Regions from separate parts of the Kitasatospora sp. NPDC059327 genome, predicted to be linked through region 2. Evidence: riboswitches for the same ligand, from Rfam matches in the RefSeq annotation. Region 2 holds a riboswitch; each other region holds the start of a gene.
The links. A riboswitch is a leader RNA that binds a small molecule or an ion and turns the genes downstream of it on or off. The one in region 2 is predicted to bind cobalamin.
Positions count from the first base shown of each region.

Region 1: it holds a riboswitch for cobalamin, as region 2 does, so the genes downstream of both, ACFXHB_RS07325 (prenyltransferase/squalene oxidase repeat-containing protein) here and metE (5-methyltetrahydropteroyltriglutamate--homocysteine S-methyltransferase) in region 2, are expected to answer to the same signal.
Region 3: it holds a riboswitch for cobalamin, as region 2 does, so the genes downstream of both, ACFXHB_RS14010 (cobalamin biosynthesis protein) here and metE (5-methyltetrahydropteroyltriglutamate--homocysteine S-methyltransferase) in region 2, are expected to answer to the same signal.
Region 4: it holds a riboswitch for cobalamin, as region 2 does, so the genes downstream of both, ACFXHB_RS43820 (HoxN/HupN/NixA family nickel/cobalt transporter) here and metE (5-methyltetrahydropteroyltriglutamate--homocysteine S-methyltransferase) in region 2, are expected to answer to the same signal.

Region 1 covers NZ_JBHYYB010000007.1:146,654-152,218, reverse strand. Annotated here, with positions in the region: gene ACFXHB_RS07340 (hypothetical protein) at 1-1,162, shown strand, start outside; gene ACFXHB_RS07335 (hypothetical protein) at 1,277-1,618, shown strand; gene ACFXHB_RS07330 (flagellar hook-length control protein FliK) at 1,708-2,196, opposite strand; gene ACFXHB_RS07325 (prenyltransferase/squalene oxidase repeat-containing protein) at 2,310-3,407, opposite strand; cobalamin riboswitch at 3,507-3,655, opposite strand; gene ACFXHB_RS07320 (hypothetical protein) at 3,927-4,325, shown strand; gene ACFXHB_RS07315 (HEAT repeat domain-containing protein) at 4,498-5,559, shown strand.
Region 2 covers NZ_JBHYYB010000009.1:124,755-130,319, reverse strand. Annotated here, with positions in the region: gene aceA (isocitrate lyase) at 1-863, opposite strand, end outside; gene ACFXHB_RS08935 (short-chain fatty acyl-CoA regulator family protein) at 1,285-2,754, shown strand; cobalamin riboswitch at 2,876-3,030, shown strand; gene metE (5-methyltetrahydropteroyltriglutamate--homocysteine S-methyltransferase) at 3,189-5,498, shown strand.
Region 3 covers NZ_JBHYYB010000018.1:79,287-84,851, forward strand. Annotated here, with positions in the region: gene ACFXHB_RS14000 (alpha/beta hydrolase family protein) at 1-1,010, opposite strand, end outside; gene ACFXHB_RS14005 (XRE family transcriptional regulator) at 1,300-2,016, opposite strand; cobalamin riboswitch at 2,257-2,419, shown strand; gene ACFXHB_RS14010 (cobalamin biosynthesis protein) at 2,515-3,486, shown strand; gene ACFXHB_RS14015 (cobyric acid synthase) at 3,483-5,024, shown strand; gene ACFXHB_RS14020 (putative cobaltochelatase) at 5,017-5,565, shown strand, end outside.
Region 4 covers NZ_JBHYYB010000191.1:2,270-7,834, forward strand. Annotated here, with positions in the region: gene ACFXHB_RS43805 (AAA family ATPase) at 1-1,959, shown strand, start outside; gene ACFXHB_RS43810 (hypothetical protein) at 1,978-3,666, opposite strand; partial or broken gene ACFXHB_RS43815 (ArsR/SmtB family transcription factor) at 3,815-4,156, opposite strand; cobalamin riboswitch at 4,239-4,432, shown strand; gene ACFXHB_RS43820 (HoxN/HupN/NixA family nickel/cobalt transporter) at 4,465-5,565, shown strand, end outside.

The sequences.
Region 1 (5,565 bases), on a different contig from region 2:
CACCCCCGGTGGTGACGCGAGCAAGAACGCCCGCCTCGTGTACCGCAACCAGCTCGCCGCGCCCGGCTGGCCCGGCGGCTCGCCGGTCGTCACGGACTACGAGCGCGGCATCCTCAACGCCTACGCGGCGGGCATCGACCCCGCCCGAGTGGGCCCGGCCCGCAACCTCCTCGCCGACCTCACCGCCTACTGGCAGAGCGCCGAACCCGGCTACTACGGCCCGTCCGCCAACTTCAACGGCACCGTCTTCGGCCTGCTCGCCCTCGCGGGTGCCAGGACCCAGGCGGGCGCCCAGCGCGCCCCGCAGGCCCTGCTGAACGCCTCCGTCACCGCGGTGCGCGCCAACCAGCACAACGACGGGGGCTGGAACTACAGCAAGGCCGCGGGCGACCCGACCGCCCTCGCCCAGGGCAGCGACGTCGACATGACCGGCGCGGCCATGGCCTCGCTGTGCACCGGCGGCGTAGCCAACACCGATCCCGCGATCGTCGCCGCCAAGAACTTCCTCAAGGGCAAGCTCGCCTCGTCCGGGGCCTTCAACGCCATGTTCGGCGTGAACACCGACTCCAACGGCTGGGCCGTGTCCGGCCTCAACGCCTGCGGCATCAACCCCCAGGGCACCGACTTCACCAGCGGCACCGGCAAGACCCCGCTCGACTTCCTCATCGCCCAGCAGTTCAAGCCCGGCGGCGGCTTCAAGTACCTGCCCACCGACACCACCCCGTCCCCCTACGCCTCCGTCGACGGCCTGCGCGCCGTCGCGGGCGCCGGCTTCACCGCCACCCCGCCCGCCCCGACCACCGCCGGGGAACCGGCCTGGGCGGCGACCGGCGGGTTCACCGCCGGCACCGCGGCCAGGCTCGCCCTGGTCGTCGACGACGGCACCGGGGCGCTCAAGGTCTGCGCCGTCACCCTCACCCCGACCGGCACGGCCACCACCCTCGGCGAGGTCCTGGACGCGGCGGCCGGCGCCACCCCGGGCGGCTGCGTCACCTCCGTCACGCCGTCCACCGGCGGCGGCACCGTCACGGCGGTCAACGGCACGGCCAACAGCGGTTCCTCCACCTGGAAGGTCGGCCTGGACGGCGCCGCCGCGAGCGCCGCCACCCGGGCCACCACCGTCCATCTCGGCGACACCGTGTCGCTGCGCTACGGCAGTTGACCGCACGCCGCCGGGAGGGGGACGATCCGCGGTCGGCCCCCTCCCGGCGGGCGGGAACCACGACGGCCCGGCGGATCCGCCGCCCGGGCCACCGGACAGGGGGAACGGGTACCGATGAGCGTGACCAGATGGGTGGCGGGCGGCTACGTGGCCTCGGTCGGCGTGCTGGCCGCCCTGGGCGGGTTGACGGAGAACGGGCGGTACTACCTCGCGGCGCTCCTCCTCACCCTGCCCGTCGGGTTCGCCGCACTGGCCGCCGTCTACCTCGCACGGGGCCTGCTGACCGGCATCGGCGGGCTGTTCACCGCGACCCGGCTGCCGGGCGGCGACGAACCGGCATGGCTCACCACCGCCGGCACGGTGGTGAACACCCTGCTGTTCACGGCCGCGGCGGTCACCACGGTCCTGCTGGCCGACCGGCTCGCCCGCCGGCGCCGGGCCTCCCGGGACGCCTGAAGCCGTGCCGCCGGTGCCCCGGCTCCTCCGAGGGGAGGGGCCGGGGCACCGGCGTTCGGCTGTGGGTCCGGGCGGCGTCGTGCCGGATCTCAGGGCGCGGTGATGCCCGGCTGCGCGCCGGCGCCGAAGGCCCAGCCCTCGACCTCGCCGGGCGCCGGGTTGTAACTGCCCGCGCCCAGGCCGCTGTACGACCAGGCGCCGCCGTGCTGGGCGTGCCAGTACGACCAGTAGGCGCTGCCGGTCGGGTTGGTGCAGGTGGTCGGCAGGGCGTTGATCGTGCAGACGAAACCCGGGAAGCGCGGGTGGAAGGCGTACGAGAAGCCGGCGCCGGTCAACGCGGCCAGGCCGCTGGCCGGGTCACCGAGCGCGCAGCCGGTCTGGACGCCGCCGCCGACCGCCGTGAAGTCCACCACGACGGTGACGCCGGTGGTGCCGGAGCAGGCGGCGGCCCGGGCCTGCGGGGCCTGGACGGCGGAGATGCCGAGCAGGCCGGCCGTGAGGGCCACGGCCCCGGCGATCGACCCGAGCGTGCGGCGGACGGGACGGACCGGGCGGGCCGGGGTGAGGGTGTCGGTCATCGGAACTCTCCTCGCGGGATCAGGGGTTCGCGGGATCAGGGGTTCGCGGGTTCTGGGGTTCTCGGGATCAGGGGTCCGCCGCGCCGGCGTCCGCCGCGCCGGCGCTCGCGGCCTCAGCCGGCGGCCGGTGCCGGGCAGGCGAGGGTGGGGGCGCCGGGACGCGCACCCGCGGCGGACAGGGTGGCCAGCGGGGTGCCGGCGAGGCCGAGGACGGCCTGCGCGGTGGCCCGGGCGCCGTTGCCCGGGTTGAACCCGGACGCGTCGTAGGCGACCGCGCCGCGCACCGCCGGGTCCGTGGCGCAGCCCTGCTGGAACTTCACCAAGCGGCTCCAGCCCTTGAGGCCGGCGCCGAAGCGCCCTGCGGAGAGCAGCGCCTGGGTGGCCAGGCCGGTGGTGTTGGCGTTGGAGGCGGTCGCCCCGGAGGCCGCGAAGCCGCCGTCGGCGTTCTGACGGGAGGCCAGCCAGGCGAGGCCGGAGGCCGCCTTGGCGGCGCGGCCGGTGGCGGCGAGGGCCTGGACGGCGAGCGCGGTGGCGTCCGGGTCACCGGTGCAGGTGGCCGCGCCGAAGGAGACGGGGAAGCCGCCGTCCGCGCACTGGCTGTTCGCGAGGAAGTCCACGGCCGCCGCCGGGGCGTCACCGGGCGTGCGGTGCAACGCGATCAGGGCCAGCGACTGGCCGAAGGCGTTGCTGTAGTCGCCCCACTGCGAGCGGTCCGAGAAGCGGCCCTCGGCGGTCTGGAGCGAGCGCAGCCGGGCCGGCAGGTCGACGCCGCCGAACCCGGCCGGGTTCCCGCCGCGCACCTCGACGGCGAGCAGCAGCTTGGCCGTCGCGCCCGCGTAGGCCTCGGTGGTGCCGTCGCCGAGGTAGCCGCCGATGATCTCGGGCTTCGCCAGCCAGGCGGTGGCCCTGGCTGCCGCCTGGTCGGAGCTGTGCGAGGCCGCGAAGGCCAGTACGGCGTCGACGGTCAGGCCCTGGTCGGGGTAGGCGGTGCCGTTGAAGACGGACTCGAAGTGGTCCCCGTCGACGAGTTGGCGGGCCAGCCAGCCGGCCGCCGCGGCGTCCGGCCGGAGCGTCGCGGACGACGTCGCGGATGTCGTCGCGGCGGGCGCGGCCGCGGGCGCGGCGTGGGCGGCCGCCGAGGCCGGGAGTGCGGTGGCGAGGGCGAGGGCGGGTATCGCGAGCAGACCGAGGGTGCGGCGGAGCGGGGGCATGGGTGCCTTTCCGGGCCTGGACGCAGGGGCCCGGAAGGCGCGCGGCGGGTGCCGGGGCAGCCTTCGGAGCTCCGGCCCGCAGACCACGACGGGAGGAGTGGACGCCACATCTCCGCCGACGGGTACTCGGGCTCGCCGCCGACGTGACGTCGGCGACCTACCGTTGCGGGTCAGCGCCGGATTCGGACCGGACTTCCCCCGTTGACGGAGTCACCATGTGACGGCTCATCATCGCGAAGCGGAAAAGACCGGGTCAAGGGATCGTGCGTCACATCATCATGACCACCCGGTGGTTCGCCGACGCCGTGCCCCCGGCCTGCCGGACTCCCCTCCCCCGCCCGGCAGGTCGTCGCCCCGGGGACCGGTACCGGCACCCGCGACCACGATCACCCCACCGGACCGCGAGGCCGGTCGGAGCCATCGACCGGGCCCCCGCCGGCCTCCCGGCTCACGGACTCGCACGAACTGTCCCGACACACGAACTGTCCGACACACGGTCGGCCCTGGCATCCTGTCCGGGTGTCGAAGAAGCGTCAGCGTGCCACGACCCTCGCCGAGGTGGTGGCCGCCATGGAACCTCCGTCGGCGGACGAGCGCGCCGGCTCGTACACCCTGCGTCCCGTGGCGGCCCGTGGTTTCGCCGACGGCGAGGGCTGCCACTGGCGGCTCGCCCGTGGGCCGCTGCACCCCCGCCGGGCCAAGCGGCTGGCCGTCTGCGCCGACGTGATGTCGATGGGCGAGTACTACGACGACCGGGCCGAGCGGTGGCTCCCCCGCTTTCTGGCGGACGCCGAGCGCCCCGCCGCGTGGCTGGCGGCGCGGGCCCGCCTCGACGCCACCGACCTGCCGATCCATGAGGCGTACGAGTTCACCGCCGACGACGGCCGGGTGCTCCTCTTCATCGAAACCTACTGCTGACCCGACATCTCCCGGTCGGACTGTCGTATCGGATGGAGAGATCGTCGGCTTCACGCAGGGGCTGGACACCGCCGAGGAGACGGCCGGAAGCCGCGGGAGGTCGAGGACATCGGCGCGGGGCCGGCGTGGAAATCGGGTGCCCGGCACCGGGCCGTCGGGCCAGAATGCGCGCATGGACGACACGGTGGGGCCGGCGGAACGCTTGGTGGCCGCGGCACGGTTGGCGCGGGTCTCGGAGGCGGACCACGACGGGCACGCCTACTGGGCGCTGGTCCGGGAGGCGGCGCAGGAGGAGAACGGGGAGCCGGCGTTGCGCCGCGGGTCGGGCTTGCTGGGGTCGGCCGATGCCCTGGAGCGCAAGGTCGGCTGCGATCTGGTGGGAAGCGCGGCCGACACGCACGAGTCCCTGCGCAGCGCGGCGGCGACCGCGCTGACGGCGCCGGCCGAGGTGGAGACGGAGACCTCCGTCCTGTCCTCCCTCGTCTGCGCCCTGGGCCGGACCCGGGACCGGCGCGGCGTTCCCGTGCTGGTCGGCCTTTCCGGACACGAGGACGCCGACCTGCGGCGTCAGGTCGCCTCGGAGTTCACCTTCGTCACCAGCGGACTGTCCGACGGGCCCGACGTCCGGGCGCTGATCCGGCTCACCCGGGACGAGGACCCCGAGGTCCGCGACTGGGCGGCCTTCACGCTGGGGTTCCAACGGGAGCAGGACACGACCGCCATCAGGGACGCGCTGTGGGCGTGCACCACCGACGCGTGCGACGAGGTCCGGGAGGAGGGCGCCCGGGGGCTGGCCAGACGGCACGACCCCCGCGCCGTGCCGCTGATCGCGCGACTGCTGGAAACCGACGGCTGGTCCCACTCCTTCACCCTCGACGCGGCGGAGATCCTGGGCGTCCCCGCGCTCCTGCCGGCGCTGGCCGCCTGCGACCCCGCCTCGCCCGAGACCCACCGGGCCGTCGCGGCCTGCGACCCGGTGCGGCGGGCCCGGCTGGAGGACGACGCCTGGACGGTCGTGACGGAGCTGGAGCGGCTGCGCCCCGGCATCGGCGCGGCACTCGACTCACCGCGCTACGAGTCCGTGCACGCGATGCGGCTGACCCACCGGGAGGCCGCCGACGCCGGCTACGACGTGGCCGAGCTGCTCTCCCGCGCCGGCGGGGACCCGGCACGGGCGGCCGGGCTGGTGGTGGCCGACCTCACCCGGTCCCCCGGGGGGCGGTCCGCGACCTGACGGCCT
Region 2 (5,565 bases):
GTCTCCACCCAGATCAGATCGGCGTGCGGGGCGAAGGCCAGACCGCGGGAGATGACCGGGGCCATGCCGGGCTCGACCCGGTAGAAGCCCTCGGCGGTGCGCTCGCCGGTGCAGAACCGGGCGTCGCGCTCGTCGACGTCGGTGGTCAGCAGGGTGGCGGCGAGCGCGTCGGTGCGGGCCACGATCACCGTCGGCACGTCGGCGATGTCGGCGGCGAGACGGGCCGCGTCGAGGGTGCGGATGTGCTGGGCGGTGGGGACGAGCACCTTGCCGCCGAGGTGGCCGCACTTCTTCTCGGAGGCGAGCTGGTCCTCGTAGTGGATGCCCGCCGCGCCGGCCGCGATCATGCCCTTGGTGAGCTCGAAGGCGTTCAGCGGGCCGCCGAAGCCGGCCTCGGCGTCGGCGACGATCGGCACCAGCCAGTCCGGGCCGTCGTTGCCCTCGGCGGCGTCGATCTCGTCGGCCCGCAGCAGCGCGTTGTTGATCCGCCGCACCACCTGGGGCACCGAGTTGGCCGGGTACAGGCTCTGGTCCGGGTAGGTCTGGCCGGCCTGGTTGGCGTCGGCGGCGACCTGCCAGCCGGACAGGTAGATCGCCCGCAGCCCGGCCCTCACCATCTGGACGGCCTGGCCGCCGGTGAGCGCGCCGAGGGCGTGCAGGTAGTCCCGCTCGTGCAGCTGCGCCCAGAGCCGCTCGGCGCCGCGCCGGGCCAGCGTGTGCTCCTCGCGCACCGTTCCGGACAGCCGGACCACGTCGGCCGCGGTGTAGCCACGCTCGACGCCCGCCCACCGGGGGTCGGACGCCCATCGGGCGGCCAGCTCCGCCGCCCGTCGCTCCTGCTGCTGCCGTACCGACTGGGTCATGATCCGCTCCCGGGGATGCGTGTTGCGAAGGGTGTGAGGGTGCTCACCTCGTGGGTGGAGGTGCGGCCGGGGCGCCGGGCGGGCGGCTGGGGCCGCCGGGACGTCGGTGCCCCCACGGGCCCGCCGCCGGGCTGAAAATGCCTGGTGGAGCGGGCTGTTGGTGGTGCGCCGACCGGCCGCGGTACCGACTCTGGCACCCCCGGGCCGCGCCGTCACCGCTGGACGGCGGCCATGTTCTGCGAAGCGCGGCCTGTGAATCGGCGAAGTCTGCGAAGGTCCCGCCGGCGGACGCCCGGCTATGCTGCCGGGCACCGGACGGGTCGACGGCAGGCAGGCGGACGGCAGGCAGGCGGACGCGTCGACAGCACGGGGAGCGCCGACGGCCGGCTCGGACGGATCGACGGCAGGGAGAGAGGGCCGGATGGGAAAGACCTTCGCCGGCGCACGGCTGCGCCGGCTGCGCGAGGACCGCGGACTCAGCCAGGCGGCGCTCGCCCGGCTGCTCGACCTGTCCCCCAGCTACCTCAACCAACTGGAGCACGACGCCCGCCCGCTCACCGTCCCGGTGCTGCTGCGCCTCACCGAGGCCTTCGGCGTCGACGCCGGGTACTTCGCGCCGCCGGACACCGCCCGGCTCACCGCCGAGTTGCGCGACTCGCTCGGCGAGGAGCTCCTCGCCGGCCGCCTCACCCCGGGCGACCTGGACGACCTCGCCACCCGACTGCCCGCCGTGGCCCGGGTGCTGGCAGACCTCGGCCGCGGCCGCCGGGCGGCCGCCGAGCAGCTCGCCGTCCTCACCGGGGACCGCGGCCCGGCCGCCGACACCGCCCGCACACCGCACGAGCTGGTCCGCGAGTTCTTCTACCGTCGCCGCAACTACCTCCATGAACTCGACCTCGCCGCCGAGGAGTTGGCCGCCGAGATCGGCCTGCGGCGGGGCGGGGTCCGGGAGGCCCTGGCCGAGCGGCTCGCGGCCGGGCACCAGGTCCGGCCGGTCGTCGGGGGCGAGCACCTGCACGCGTACGACCCGGACAGCCGGGTGCTGCGGCTGTCCGACCGGCTGCGCCCGGGCCAGCAGGCGTTCCGGATGGCGACCCAGCTGGCCTACCTGGAACACGACGCGCTGCTCGGTGAACTCGCCGCCGAGGACAGCGCGCCCGGGTCGACCGCCTGGTCCCTGACCCGGATCGGGCTGGCCAACTACTTCGCCGCCGCCCTGGTCCTGCCCTACCGGGTCTTCCACGCCGAGGCGGAGGCGGCGCGCTACGACATCGAGCACCTCGCCGACCACTTCGGGCTGGGGTACGAGACCGTCTGCCACCGCCTCAGCACGCTCCAGCGGCCCCGGCTGCGCGGGGTGCCGTTCTCCTTCGTCCGGGTCGACCGGGCCGGCAACGTCTCCAAGCGCCAGTCCGCCACGGACTTCCACTTCTCCCGCACCGGCGGCACCTGCCCGCTGTGGAACGTCTACGAGGCCTTCGCCGCCCCCGGCCGGGTGCACGTCCAGGTCGCCGCGATGCCCGACGGCCGGCGCTACCTGTGGACCGCCCGGGCGGTGTCCCGCTCACCGGGCGGCTGGGGGCGGCCGGGCAAGACCTTCGCCGTCGGCCTCGGCTGCGAGCTCCGGCACGCGTCCAGGCTCGTCTACTCCGCCGGGCTCGACCTCGCGGACGAGGCGGCCGCGACCCCGATCGGCCTCGGCTGCAAGGCGTGTGAGCGCCCCGCCTGCCCGCAGCGGGCCGCGCCCGCGGTCGGCCTGCCCCTGGCGGTGGACGAGCACACCAGCACCTTCGTGCCCTATCCCGTCCGGGTCGGAGCGGCGGTTCGCCCGGGCGGCGCCGCACAGCCGGGGGGAGCGGGGCGGTCCGGGGGAGCGGGGCCGCGGGGGTGACGGGGCGCCTCACCTGCCCACGCCACCATCCGCGATCCGGACAATCGCCGACGCGACGCCGTCGATGGGCCTAGGGTGGGCGGTGCAGTCGGTTCGCCGTGTCCTCCAGCCACGGCGTCGCAAGAGGGAACCCGGTGGAAATCCGGGACTGCCCCGCAGCGGTGAGTGGGAACGACCGCCGTCACATGCACTGGGTCCCAGCGGGGCCCGGGAAGCGACGGCCAGTAGGGGTCCGCCTGGTTCGCCAGATGGACGTGCCCGCGAGTCCGAAGACCTGCCACTGCCCGCGTGCACCCCGCACGCGGTGATCTCGGTGACCTCGAGGGCGGGTCGGCGGAGCGGGCGGGCCCATCCTGGTGCCGTGCCCCCACTGTCGTACCTCCACGCCGTCGCGCTCTCCCGGGATCGCAGCGCGACTCGCGAAGGAGAGTTCCGTGTCATCGAGTTCCACCGCCCCGCAGGCCACCGTGTACGGCTACCCGCGGCAGGGTGCCGACCGGGAGCTGAAGAAGGCCGTCGAGGGGTACTGGGCCGGCCGCGTCACCGCCGCCGCCCTGCACGCCGTCGCCGCCGGACTGCGCCGGGACAACTGGCGCCGGCTGACCGAGGCGGGCGTCACCGAAGTCCCCACCGGCGACTTCTCGCTCTACGACCACGTCCTGGACACCACGGTCGCGGTCGGCGCGATCCCGGCCCGCCACCGCGCCGCCGTCGCGGCCGACCCGCTGGACGGCTACTTCGCCATGGCCCGTGGCACGCAGGAGGTCGCACCGCTGGAGATGACCAAGTGGTTCGACACCAACTACCACTACTTGGTACCCGAGTTGGGCCCGGACACGGTCTTCGTGGCGAACTCCGCGAAGCCGGTCGCCGAACTGCGTGAGGCCCTGGAGGCCGGTCACCGCGCCCGGCCGGTGCTGGTCGGCCCGCTGACGTACCTGCTGCTCGCCAAGCCCGCCCCCGGCGTGGCCGCGGACTTCCGGCCGATCACCCTGCTGGACCGGCTGCTGCCCGTCTACGCCGAACTCCTCGCCGACCTGCGCGCCGCGGGCGCCGAGTGGGTCCAGCTCGACGAACCGGCCCTGGTCCAGGACCGCACTCCGGCCGAGCTGAACGCCGCCACCCGGGTCTACCGCGAACTCGGCGGGCTCACCGACCGCCCCCGGCTGCTGGTCGCCAGCTACTTCGACCGTCTCGGCGAGGCCCTCCCCGTCCTGGCCAAGGCCCCGATCGAGGGCATCGGCCTGGACTTCACCGGTCCGGGCGCCGCCAACCTCGACGACCTCGCCGCCGTCGGCGGCCTGCCCGGCAAGCGCCTGGTCGCGGGCGTGGTGGACGGCCGCAACATCTGGATCAACAACCTGGAGAAGTCCCTCGCCACCCTCGGCACCCTGCTCGGGCTGGCCGACCGGGTCGACGTCGCGCCGTCCTGCTCCCTGCTGCACGTCCCGCTCGACGCCGACGCCGAGCGGGACCTCGACCCGCAGGTCGCCCGCTGGCTGGCCTTCGCCCGCCAGAAGACCACCGAGATCGCCACCCTGGCGCGCGGCCTGGCCCACGGCACTGACACCATCGCGGCCCAACTGGCCGCCAACCGTGCCGACCTGGCCTCCCGCGCCGCCTCCGCGCTGACCCACGACCCGGCCGTCCGGGCCCGCGTCGCCGCCACCACCCCCGCGGCCGCCCGCCGCGCCCAGGCCTACCCCGAGCGCGCCGAGGCGCAGCGGACCAGGCTGAACCTGCCGCTGCTGCCGACCACCACCATCGGCTCCTTCCCGCAGACCACCGAACTGCGCACGGCCCGCGCCGATCTGCGGGCCGGCCGCATCGACGACGGCACCTACCGGGACCGGATGCGGGCCGAGGTCCGTGAGGTGATCGCCTACCAGGAGAAGACGGGCATCGACGTCCTGGTCCACGGCGAGCCGGAACGCAACGACATGGTCCAGTACTTCGCCGAGCAGCTGACCGGCTACCTGGCCACCCGGCACGGCTGGGTGCAGTCCTACGGCACCCGCTACGTCCGCCCGCCGGTGCTGGCCGGCGACATCTCCCGCCCGCACCCGATGACCGTCGACTGGTACCGCTACGCCGCCGATCTGACGGACCGTCCGGTCAAGGGCATGCTCACCGGCCCGGTGACCATGCTCGCCTGGTCCTTCGTCCGGGACGACCAGCCGGTGGGCGACACCGCCCGGCAGGTCGCGCTCGCCCTGCGCGACGAGGTGACCGACCTGGAGGCGGCCGGCGCGGCCGTCATCCAGGTCGACGAGCCGGCGCTGCGCGAGACCCTGCCGCTGCGGGCGGCCGACCGCCCCGGCTACCTGGCCTGGGCCACCGAGTCGTTCCGGCTCTCGACCTCCGGGGTCCGCGCCGACACCCAGATCCACACCCACATGTGCTACGCCGAGTTCGGCGCGATCATGACCGCGATCGACGAGCTCGACGCCGACGTGATCTCGCTGGAGGCGGCCCGTTCGCACATGGAGGTCGCCCACGAGCTGGCCGAGGCCGGCTATCCGCGCGAGGTCGGCCCGGGTGTCTACGACATCCACTCGCCCCGGGTGCCGAGCGCCGGGGAGGCGGCCTCGCTGCTCCGGGCCGGACTGGCCGCGATTCCGGCGGAGCGGCTCTGGGTCAACCCCGACTGCGGTCTGAAGACCCGCGGTTGGCCGGAGACCAGGGCCTCGCTGGAGCACCTGGTCGAGGCGGCCCGGGTGGTCCGCGCCGAGCTGGCGGGCTGACCGGCGGGCCGGGACGGACGGCCGCCGTTCGTCCCGGCCCGTCCGCCGCCACCCGGCCCCGGGCGGG
Region 3 (5,565 bases), on a different contig from region 2:
ACGTCGGAGCGCCGGTCGGCCAGCCGGGCGGCGGCCCGCCAGGGGGCCAGCGTGTCGTCGGGCCCTTGCAGGAGGAGGGTGGGCACCCGCAGGTCGGTACCGTCCGCGAGGCGGGCGAAGTCGGCCAGATCCACGCCGGCCCGGCCCTCGGCGGCGAGCGCGCCCAGCTCGCCGGCGGCGCCCCGGTAGCCGGCCCGGGCCGCGCCCCGGCGGGCGGAGGCCGACCAGTCGAGCACCGGGGAGTCCAGGATCAGGCCGCTGATCGCGGAGGCCCACGCCGAACGGGCCGCGGTCTGCAGCACCATGGTCGCGCCGAGCGACCAGCCGTACAGGACGACCCGCCCGGCGCCGCTGTCGAGGGCCAGCCGCAGGGCCGCCTCGACGTCCCGCCACTCGGTCTCCCCGAAGTGGCCGAGGCCGTCCGGGGAGGCGGGCGCGCCCTCGTCGCCGCGGTAGGTGACGGCGAGGACGGGCAGGCCGAACCGCTCCAGCACGGGGATCACCGGGAGGGTCTGCTGCCGGTCGGCGCCGGGGCCGTGCACCAGGATCACCCAGGTACCGCGCTTGCCGTCGAGCCACCAGGCGGGCAGCGCGCCCAGCTCGCCCTCCACGGCGGTCTCGGTGAACGGCAGGCCGAGTGCGGAGGTCGGATCGCCGAGGTGGACGCGGGGCGTGAAGCGGACCGAGGTGCCGGGAGCCAGGGTGCCCCGGTCGGCGCGGACCAGTCGCCGGGTGACGCCCCGCTCGTCCGCGTGCAGGATCTCGTCGACCACCGCGTGCCCGCCGTCGGCCCACTCGACGGCCCAGCGGCCGGGGCGGGCGCTCTCGGCGGTGCGGGTGAAGGTGGCCCGACCCGCGCCGAGGGCCAGCACCACCACGGGGCCGGCGGGCCGCTCACGGGCGGCCGCCGGGTTGACCATCCGCTCGGACGCCCGCCGGCCGATCAGCAGGACGGCGGCCCCGGTCCCGACGACGGCGGCCGCCACTACGGCCGCGGTTCCCCAACGCATATCGCTCCCCGCTCTGTTCGTCGCGGACTGGGCACTGTGCCCACCAGTCCACTCGTGGGAACGGCGCCCGGCCACCGGACACGGCCGTCCGGGTCACGCCGGCCCGGGGTTCACGGTGCGGCGGGGTTCACGGTGCGGCGGGGTTCACGGTGCGGCGGGGCTCGCGGCGGGGCAGGGCTCGCGGCGGGGCTCGCGACGCGAATCACGGAAGGAGGGAACGGAAGCGGAGACAGGGAAACGGAGAAGGCAAGCGGAGGACGGAAGGGGGAGCGGGGAGGACCGCGGCCGGTCAGACCGGGATCTCGGTCTCCAGCCGCCCCAGCAGCTCCCAGAACCGCTCGCCCGGCGGCCGGGCCGCCTGCGCCGCCTCGGGGCCCGCCGCCGGGGCCGGGGAGCCCCAGCTGCCGGCGCCCCAGTGGGAGGTGACCTGGTACTCCTTCTGCAGCGCCGTCAGCACGGTGGCGAGGTCGTCCTCGTGTACCGGCACGATCCGGCCGATCGGCCGCACGTGCGCCTGCCAGCGGCTGTCCACGCACTGCCGCAGCCGCCGGTCCAGCTCGTCCGCCCGGCCCGTCACCGCGACCAGCTCGCGCAGCGTCAGGCCGAGCACCTGGGCCAGCGCGTACGTCTGCTCCTGCTCGCCGTCCCACCGCCCGGTCGCCTCGGCCTGCTGGTACTGCCGCAGGGCGATGCCGATCCGGCGGGCCGCGCTCTCCTGGTTGAGCTCCCGGGCGACCCGGAAGTCCCGCAGCCGGGCCGGGCGGACGCCCATCAGCTGGGCCGGCGGGCACCAGAGCGCCCGGGCCAGCGCGATGAACTCCTCCTCGGTGGGGCGCAGCGCGCCGCTCTCCCAGCCGAGCAGGTGGGTGGGCAGCAGCCGGACACCGTGCGCGGCCATGCCCTCGACCACCTGGTCGGGGGTCAGGCCGAGTCCGGCGCGGTGCGCGCGGGCGGCCGCGGGCGAGAAGGGCACCGGAGGCACGGCGGGTGGCTGTCTGCGTCGCATGGGACCCGACGGTAGGGGGTGGTCCGGCCGCCCCCCAGCCGCCGAACACACGAAGCGGGCCTGGAGGGTTCTCCAGGCGACTGGACGATCACACAGGCTGTCATGCCCCTGCGGGGGGTGGTGATCAGAGGTAGCGACGGGGCCGGGAAACCCCCGGGCGCTGTGACCAACCCCTCCGTGACCTTGGTTGACGCACGGTTCGGCCGCGTGATGGGATCCTTCAGCCAAACGGAGGCATGCAGAGGAAGCCGGTGCGAGTCCGGCGCGGTCCCGCCACTGTCACCGGGGAGCACACTCGGAGTCCCTCCTCGCCCGACGCGGCGCCGGAGGGGTCCATCACGGCGAGCCGTCAGCGGCGGCCGGAGGCCCGGGGGTGCGTTCGACCCCGGAAGCCAGGAGACTCTCGCCCCCGGTTCGTCGATCCAGGGCGCGGACCCTGAGTGAGGACACGCACGCGATGCAGGCTGCCCCGACCTTCCGAGCCCTCTGCTGTCCACCGTGCGCCCGCTGACCCGCGCCGCCGCCTTCGCGCTGGGCGCCGTCGCCGGATACCTCGCCGACGCCCGTTTCGCCGATCCGCGGCGCGGCCACCCGGTGGCCGTCTTCGGCGGCGCGGCCGGCCGGCTGGAGCGGCGGATCTGGCGCGACGACCGCGCGGTCGGCACCGCCTTCACCGCGCTCTGCGTGGGCACCGTCGCCGCCGGCGCGGTGGCCGCCGACCGCACCCTGGGCCGCCGGCCGCTCGGGCGGGCCGCGCTGGCCGCCGCCGCGACCTGGACGGTGCTCGGCGGCACCTCGCTCACCCGCGAGGCCCGCACGATCGGGCGCTCGCTCGCCGCGCACGACCTCGCGGCGGCGCGCGAGCGGCTGCCGCACCTGTGCGGACGCGACCCGAGCGCCCTCGACGAGCAGCAGATCGCCCGCGCGGTGGTCGAGTCGGTCGCCGAGAACACCGCCGACGCCGTGGTCAACGCGCTCGTCTGGGGCGCCCTCGCGGGCACGCCCGGGCTGCTGGCGTTCCGCGCGGTCAACACCCTCGACGCGATGGTCGGCCACCGCTCGCCCCGCCACACCCGGTTCGGCTGGGCCTCGGCCCGGCTGGATGACCTGGCGGGCTGGCCGGGCGCCCGGCTGACCGCGCTGCTGGCGGTCGCCGCCGCGCCCGAGCCCCGGACGGCCTGGCGGGTCTGGCGCCGGGACGGCTCCGCCCACCCCAGCCCCAACGCGGGCCAGGCCGAGTCGGCCTTCGCCGGCGCCGTCGGGGTGCGCCTCGGCGGCACCCTGCGGTACGGCACCCGGGTGGAGCACCGGCCGGTCCTGGGCGGCGAGCTGCGGCCGGTGACGGTGGACGATATCGAGCGCGCCTGCCGGCTCTCCCGCCGGGTGGGGCTGCTCGCACTGGGTACGACCGTCGCCGGGCACGCCGTCGTGCGGGCCTTCGGGGCGGGGACGAGAAGGGGGAGCGCGTGAGCAACGCACTGCTGGTCGCCGGGACGACCTCGGACGCCGGGAAGAGCGTGGTCACCGCCGGCATCTGCCGCTGGCTGGCCCGTCAGGGCGTCGCCGTGGCGCCGTTCAAGGCGCAGAACATGTCCTTGAACTCCTTCGTCACCGCCGACGGCGCGGAGATCGGCCGCGCCCAGGCGATGCAGGCCCAGGCCGCCCGGGTGGAGCCCGAGGCGGCGATGAACCCGGTGCTGCTGAAGCCCGGCGCGGACGGCCGCAGCCAGGTGGTGCTGCTCGGCCGGGCGGTCGCCGAGGTCGGCGCGCTGGACTACCGCGAGCGCAAGCCCGTCCTGCTGGAACGGGCCCTGGAGTGCCTGGCCGACCTGCGCCGCCGCTACGACGTGGTGGTCTGCGAGGGCGCCGGGTCACCCGCCGAGATCAATCTGCGCGACCGGGACATCGCCAACATGGGCCTGGCCACCGCCGCCGCGCTGCCCGTCGTGGTGGTCGGCGACATCGACCGCGGCGGCGTGTTCGCGGCGATGTACGGGACGCTGGCGCTGCTGTCCCAGGAGGACCAACGGCATGTCGCGGGCTGGCTCGTCAACAAGTTCCGCGGCGACGCGCGGCTGCTGGCGCCCGGGCTGGAGATGCTCCGCGAGCTGACCGGCCGTCCGGTCCTGGGCACCCTGCCGATGCTGTCCGGGCTCTGGCTGGACGCCGAGGACTCGCTGGACCTGACCACCGTGGTGGACCGCACCGAGGGCCGCGGGCCGCTCGGCACCGACGTGCTGCGGGTGGCCGTGGTGCGCTTCCCCCGGCTCTCCAACTTCACCGACGTGGACGCGCTGGCGCAGGAGCCCGGGGTGCTGGTCCGCTGGGCCACCCGGCCCGAGGAGCTGGCCGACGCCGACCTGGTGATCCTGCCCGGCACCCGGGCCACCGTGGCCGACCTGGCCTGGCTGCGCGAGCGCGGCCTGGAGCCGGCCCTGCGGGCCCGGGCCGCGGCCGGGCTGCCGGTCCTCGGCGTCTGCGGCGGCTACCAGATGCTGACGCGCGCCATCCACGACGAGGTCGAGTCCCGGGCCGGCGCCGTCGACGGCCTGGCCCTGCTGCCCGCCCACGTCCGGTTCGGCGCCGAGAAGGTGCTCGCCCGGCCGGTCGGCCGGGCGTTCGGGCAGCCGGTCGCGGGCTACGAGATCCACCACGGCGTGGTGACCGTCGAGGGCGGCACCGCGTTCGTCACCGACGAGGACGGCCGGAGCCTGGACGGCTGCCGGGTCGGACCGGTCTGGGGGACGACCTGGCACGGCGTGCTGGAGAACGACGACTTCCGCCGCGCGCTGCTGCGCAAGGTGGCCGAGGCGACGGGCCGGGCCTTCGTGCCCGCCCCGGACACGTCGTTCGCCGAGGCGCGCGAGGCCCGGCTGGACCGGCTGGGCGACCTGATCGAGGAGCACGCGGACACCGACGCGCTGTGGAAGCTGATCGAGGGCGGGGTGCCGGCCGCGGGTTCGCTGCCGTTCCTGCCGCCCGGGGCCCCCTTGGAGAATCATGAGTGACGTCCGCTACCCCTTCACCGCGATCGTCGGAATGGCCGACCTGCGGCTCGGGCTGCTGCTCAACGCGGTCTCCCCGGCCGTCGGCGGCGTGCTGGTGCGCGGTGAGAAGGGCACCGCCAAGTCGACCATGGTGCGCGCGCTGGCCGGCCTGCTGCCGTCCATCGCCGCCGTCGACGGCTGCCGCTTCGCCTGCGACCCGGCGGCACCGGACCCGCAGTGCCCGGACGGCGCGCACGACGGCGCCGACGAGTCCCACCGCCCCGCCCGGCTGGTCGAGCTGCCGGTCGGCGTCTCCGAGGACCGGATCGTCGGCTCGCTGGACCTGGAGCGCGCGCTGGCCGAGGGCGTCAAGGCGTACGAGCCGGGTCTGCTGGCCCGGGCCCACCGGGGCGTGCTCTACATCGACGAGGTCAACCTGCTCCAGGACCACGTGGTGGACCTGCTGCTGGACGCGGCCGCGATGGGCCGCTCCTACGTGGAGCGCGAGGGCGTGTCGGTGCGGCACGCCGCGCGCTTCCTGCTGGTCGGCACGATGAACCCG
Region 4 (5,565 bases), on a different contig from region 2:
GCGCCGGCGCCGCCCCCCGGGGTACCCCGCCAGATCCGGCCGTCCAGCGGCGCGTTCGTCAACCGGGGCGCGGAACTCGCCGCGCTGACGGCCGCGCTGGAGCGGACCGGGCCGACGCGGCCGTCCGTCGTCGCGCTGACCGGGCTCGGCGGCGTCGGAAAGACCGAGGTCGTCGCGCGGTGGGCCGAGGAGCACGCCCGCCGCTTCCCGAGCGGCCAGCTGTACGCGGACCTCACCACCGTGCGCCACCAGGGCGGCGTCGACCTGGGCGAGGTGCTGGGCGGGTTCCTGCGGGGGCTCGGGGTCCACCGGGACTTCGTGCCCGAGCGGCTGCCCGAGCGCGCGGCGCTGTTCCGGACGGTCACCTCGGCGGGCGGGCTGCTGGTCTTCCTCGACAACGTCGAACACGCCTCGGAGGTCCGGGCGTTGCTCCCGACGGCCGGGCTGGTCGTGGTCACCGGGCGGGCGCGACTGCCGGGCCTGGCGATGGTGGGTGCGACGCTGCTCGATGTCGAGCCGCTGCGGCCGGAGGCCGGCTCGGAGCTGGTCCGCAGCTGGCTCGGCCCGGGGCGCGGCACCGACGAGCAGCTCCACGACCTGGTGCGGCTGTGCGGCGGACTGCCCCTGGCACTCCAGGCGGTCGGGTCCGAGCTGATCACCCGCAGCGGACTGCCGGTGGAGCGGGTGGTGACCGAACTGGCGGACGAGGCCGGCCGGCTGGCCGCGATCGAGCACCGGGAGGGCTCCGTGGTCGAACCCTTCGAGGCCGTGTACGCGCACTTCCCCGCGCACACCCGCCGGCTCTACCACCTGGTGGGGCTGCACCCGGGCTGGCACCTGACCCCCGAGCTGGCCGAGGCGGCCGGTGTCGAGCGGGCCGGCGAGGCCCTCGGCGAGCTGGTGCGGGCCCATCTGCTGCGCCCGGTGGCGGACGAGAGCGCGGACCCGGCGGAGCGGTACCGCACTCATGACCTGGTCCGGCTGCACGCCCGGCGCCGCGCGCGGGCCGACCCCGGGCGGGAGGAGTCGCTGCGGCGGATCGTGGCCCACTACCGGGGCCGGGCGGCGGCGGCCGACCGGGCGCTCGGTGACCGGATGCGGCTGCAGGAGCCCCCGGAGCCGTCGGTGCCCGGTTTCGCCGACCCGGCCGCGGCGATGGCCTGGCTGCAGGTCGAGCGGGCCGATCTGCTGGCGGTCCTGACGGCGGCCGCCGAACAGGGCTGGCACGGCGAGGTCTGGCGGCTCTGCGAGTCGCTCTGGCCGCTGTACCACGGCCGGAAGCACTATGGCGACTGGATCGCCTCCCACCTCCTGGGCGTCGAGTCGGCGCAGTGGGACAACCGCCCGGACGCCGGGATCCGGATGCGCAACCAGCTGGCCCGGGCCCACTACGAGCTGGGGCGCTACCCGGCGGCGGCCGAGCAACTGGCCGCCGCGGCCGAGCTGCTGCCGCTGGTGGACGACCCGCGACTGGCCGGCGTGCTGGTCGAGACCGAGGCACTGCTCTGCCTGGCCGACGGGCGGCCGGAGCGGGCGGTGGAGCTGTTCACCCGGGCCCGGGAGGCCAACGCGGGGGACCCGCACGGCGTGGTGGTGCAGAGCTACCAGCTGGGCCGGGCACTGGTCGCGGCGGGTCGCGCGGAGGCGGCGCTGGCCGTCCTGGCCGAGGCGGCCGTCCTGGCCGAGCGGACGCGGGACGGCTCGATGCTGGTGAAGCTGCCGCTCGCCCAGGGGCGTGCGCTCCGGGCGCTGGGGCAGCCGGCCGAAGCCGTGCGGCTGGTCAGCTCGGCCGCGGACCGGGCCGCCGCACGGGACGAGCTGGTCAAGGAGGCCGAGGCCCGCGAGCTGCTCGGCGACCTGGCGGAGGAGCTGGGCGACCGGGCGCTGGCCGCGGGTGCGCGGGCCCGGCTGCGGGAGTTGCGCGGGCGTGCCGGCGTCCTCGGCGGGCGCGAGGCGTAGCCGGGCCGCCGAGCGCCGTCACGGCGGGGCGGTGAACGTGACCCGGACGCGGCGCTCGCCCGTGCGGACGGTGAGCCCGCTCTGCGGCAGGGTCGCCGGGTCCGAGCCGTGGTGGAGCCAGAGGGCCACGGCCGCGCCGAGCAGCAGCGGGTCGAGCAGTGGCTTCGGCGCTCCCCACGGCCGTTCGGCACGGGCCTCCAGCAGCAGACCGGCGGGCAGCCGCAGCAGGTGGCGGCTCCTGCCGAGCGCGGCCACCGCCAGTCCGAGCCCGGGGGAGCGGAAGGCCTCGGCCAGCCAGCGTTCGGCGGGCAGCTCGGCCCGGACCTCGGTGCGGGCCAGCACCTCGGCGACGTCGCGCAGTTCGAGCCGGTGCTCCTCGGCGGCGACCGCGTAGATGCCGCGCGCGGGCCCGTGGTCCGGCCCGACGGGGTAGCGCCGCAGGGCGACCTCGCTGCCGGAGACCGTTCCCTCGACGTCGTACGCCGACGGGCCGCGGGGGGTGCCCGGAAGCGGGCGCGGCACGGGGTAGGGCGGCAGACGGGGTTCGTCGGACGGTTCGTCCAGCCGTGCCAGGTGGGAGTAGAGCAGCGGGCGCAGCAGTCGGGCCGACTGCCCGCGTGCGCCGAGCGAGCGGTCGGTGAGCGGTCGCAGGGCGGCCGGATCGTGGGCGGCCAGGGCCTGTTCGAGCTGGGCGAGAAGATCGCCGTCGGGGTCGAGCGGTGGCGCGGCCTGACCGAAGGCGTAGCCGGGGGAGCGCGGGTCGAGCTCCTCGGCGCCGGTGGCGGCCAGCAGGGTGTGGCGTTCCAGCGCGGCGCCGTAGAAGGAGACCGAGCCGTGGTCGCCGATCAGGCAGTCGGCGGCGACCAGCGCGGCCTGCCAACCCCGGTGCGGCGGGACGAGCCGGAGCCCGGACTGTTCGGCGGCGGCGAGCAGGGCCCTCGGGTCGTGCCGGGCCCAGATGTTGGGGTGCAGGACGACGGCGACCGCGTACTCGTCGGCGGGCAGCCGGTCGACCAGCCGCAGCGGCAGCCGGGGGTGGCGACCGAACAGGGAGTGCTCGCTCCAGGTGGAGTTGACCACGACCAGCCGGCGGCCGTCCACGGCGCCGAGCGCGGCCCGGTAGCCGTCCCGGGCGTCGAGGCTGTTCAGCATCCGGTCGAAGCACGGGTCACCGACCACCCGCGCGTGCGGCAGGGCCTGCGGGCAGGAGATCCGCAGCCGGTCCAGCTGTTCCTCGTGGGAGAGGCCCAGGACGTCGACGAACGCTTTCCCGCGGTGGGTCAGTTCGCGGCGGGAGAGGCCGGCTGCGGTGACGGTGTCCCCGGTGGACTGGGACACCAGGCGGTTGTAGCCGGCGCCGTGCGGCAGGACGATCAGCGGGGCGTCCAGCCGGCCCATCGAGGAGTGGACGGCGCAGGCGACCGCCAGGTCGAAGCGGTGCCGGGTGGCCTCCCGCCAGTCCAGGAGGGTGAACCCGGGCAGGTCGCGCAGGAACGCGTCCAGTCCGGCGGTGAAGGCCGAGCCGGGGTTGACGGTGAGGTAGAAGCGGATGCCGTCGCGGTCGCGGAGCAGGGTGAGCACGTCGAGGACGCGGGTGGCGGAGGTGAGGGTGCGGACGACCGCGAGGACGCGTGCCTCGACCGGCCGGGTGTTCCAGCGGTCGTCGTCGGGCCAGGCCCGGCCCCGGGGCCTGCGGCGGATCAGCACGCGATGATCGTACTCATCCGGGTGCGTGCCGGGGCGGTGGCCGGACGGTGGGTCAGCCGGCCGCGGCGGTGGGCCGGTGGGGCCCGGCCGGGGCGGTGGGCCGGTGGTGCTCGGGCGCGTCGGCCGGTTCGTGGTGCTCGGCGGCGGCGCACGCGTCCAGCAGGGGGCGCATAGTCTCGTCCAGCAGCCGGTAGCGCACCACCCGCCCGTCCTTGTCGCCGGTGACCACGCCCGCCGTGCGCAGCAGCCGCAGTGCCTGCGAGACGGCCGGGTCGCGCATACCGGTGGCGACCGCCAGGTCGGTGACGGCGAGCGGGCCGGCCCGGTGCAGGGCGAGCAGCAGGGCGAGCCGACCGGGGTCGGCGAGCAGCGAGAACCGCTCGGCCCAGGACCGGACGTGCCCGGTGTCGCCGATCGCGGCGATGGCCTCGCAGACCCGGTGTCCGTCGATGGTGCGGTGGCCCGCGCGGTCGGCCGGTACGAGATGCATGCGGACATTCTCGCAGCCCCGGGGCTGTGATTCCGGACACCTGCGCAGGTGCGCAGCCTTGCAAGGGTGTGGCGGGGGACCCTACGGTGTTGCCCGCCGTGGTGCTCGGGAAGACCGGTGACGGACTCTCAGGAGTCCGGAGTCCGGAGCGGCCCTCGCCACTGTGATCGGGGGAGTCGTCCGTGCCCACGACGCCACTGGGTGCCTCGCGCGCCCGGGAAGGCGGGCACGGGAGCCCCGTAAGCCAGGAGACCGGCCACGGCATCTCACGAACGACTTTCCACGAGGTGCTGGAGCGTGATCCCACGATGACCCTGCCCGAAACCGCCGCCCCCGCGGCGCCGTCCGCCTTGCCCACCTTCCGCTGGAAGCGCGAGGACACCATCCGTACGGCCGGGTTGATGGGGGTGATCCTGGCCATGCACGTGGTGGCGTTCGGGACGCTCTTCTTCCTGGTGGCACCCGAGGGCTACGCGGTCGGTACGCAGGTCTTCGGGGTGGGCCTGGGGATCACCGCCTACACCCTCGGCATGCGGCACGCCTTCGACGCCGACCACATCGCGGTGATCGACAACACCACCCGCAAGCTGATGGCGGACGGCAAGCGGCCCGTCTCGGTGGGCTTCTGGTTCGCCCTCGGGCACTCCTCGATGGTGGTCCTGATGGCCGCCCTGGTGGCGGGCGGCGCCCAGCTGGCCAACACGCTGATGGACGACGAGTCCCCCACCCACCAGTGGCTGGGCGTGGTCGGCACCTCGGCCTCCGGTGCCTTCCTGTACCTGATCGGCGCGCTCAACCTGGCCGCCCTGTTCGGCATCCTGCGGGTGTTCCGGTCGATGCGCGCGGGCCGCTTCGACGAGGCGGAGCTGGAGGAGCACCTCAACTCGCGCGGCCTGCTGGCCCGGGTGCTGAACCGGGCGACCCGCTCGATCACCCGGCCCGGCCAGATGTTCCCGGTGGGGATGGTGCTCGGCCTCGGCTTCGACACCGCGACCGAGGTGACGCTGATGGTGATGGCCGGCTCCGGCGCGGCCTCCGGGCTGCCCTGGTACGCGATCGTCTGCCTGCCGCTGCTGTTCGCGGCGGGGATGAGCCTGTTCGACACGCTGGACGGGACGTTCATGAACTTCGCGTACCAGTGGGCGTTCTCCAACCCGGTGCGCAAGGTGTACTACAACCTGACCATCACCGGGCTGTCGATCGCGGTGGCCTTCATCATCGGCACCATCGAGCTGGTCGGGGTGCTGCACGAGAAGCTGGACCTCACCGACCCGGTGAGCGGCTGGATCGCGGACCTCTCGCTGGACAACGTCGGCTATGTCATCGTCGGGCTGTTCGTGGTGGTCTGGGCGGCGGCGATCGCCTACTGGCGGCTGGCCGGCGTCGAGCGGCGCTGGAGCCCGCGGTCC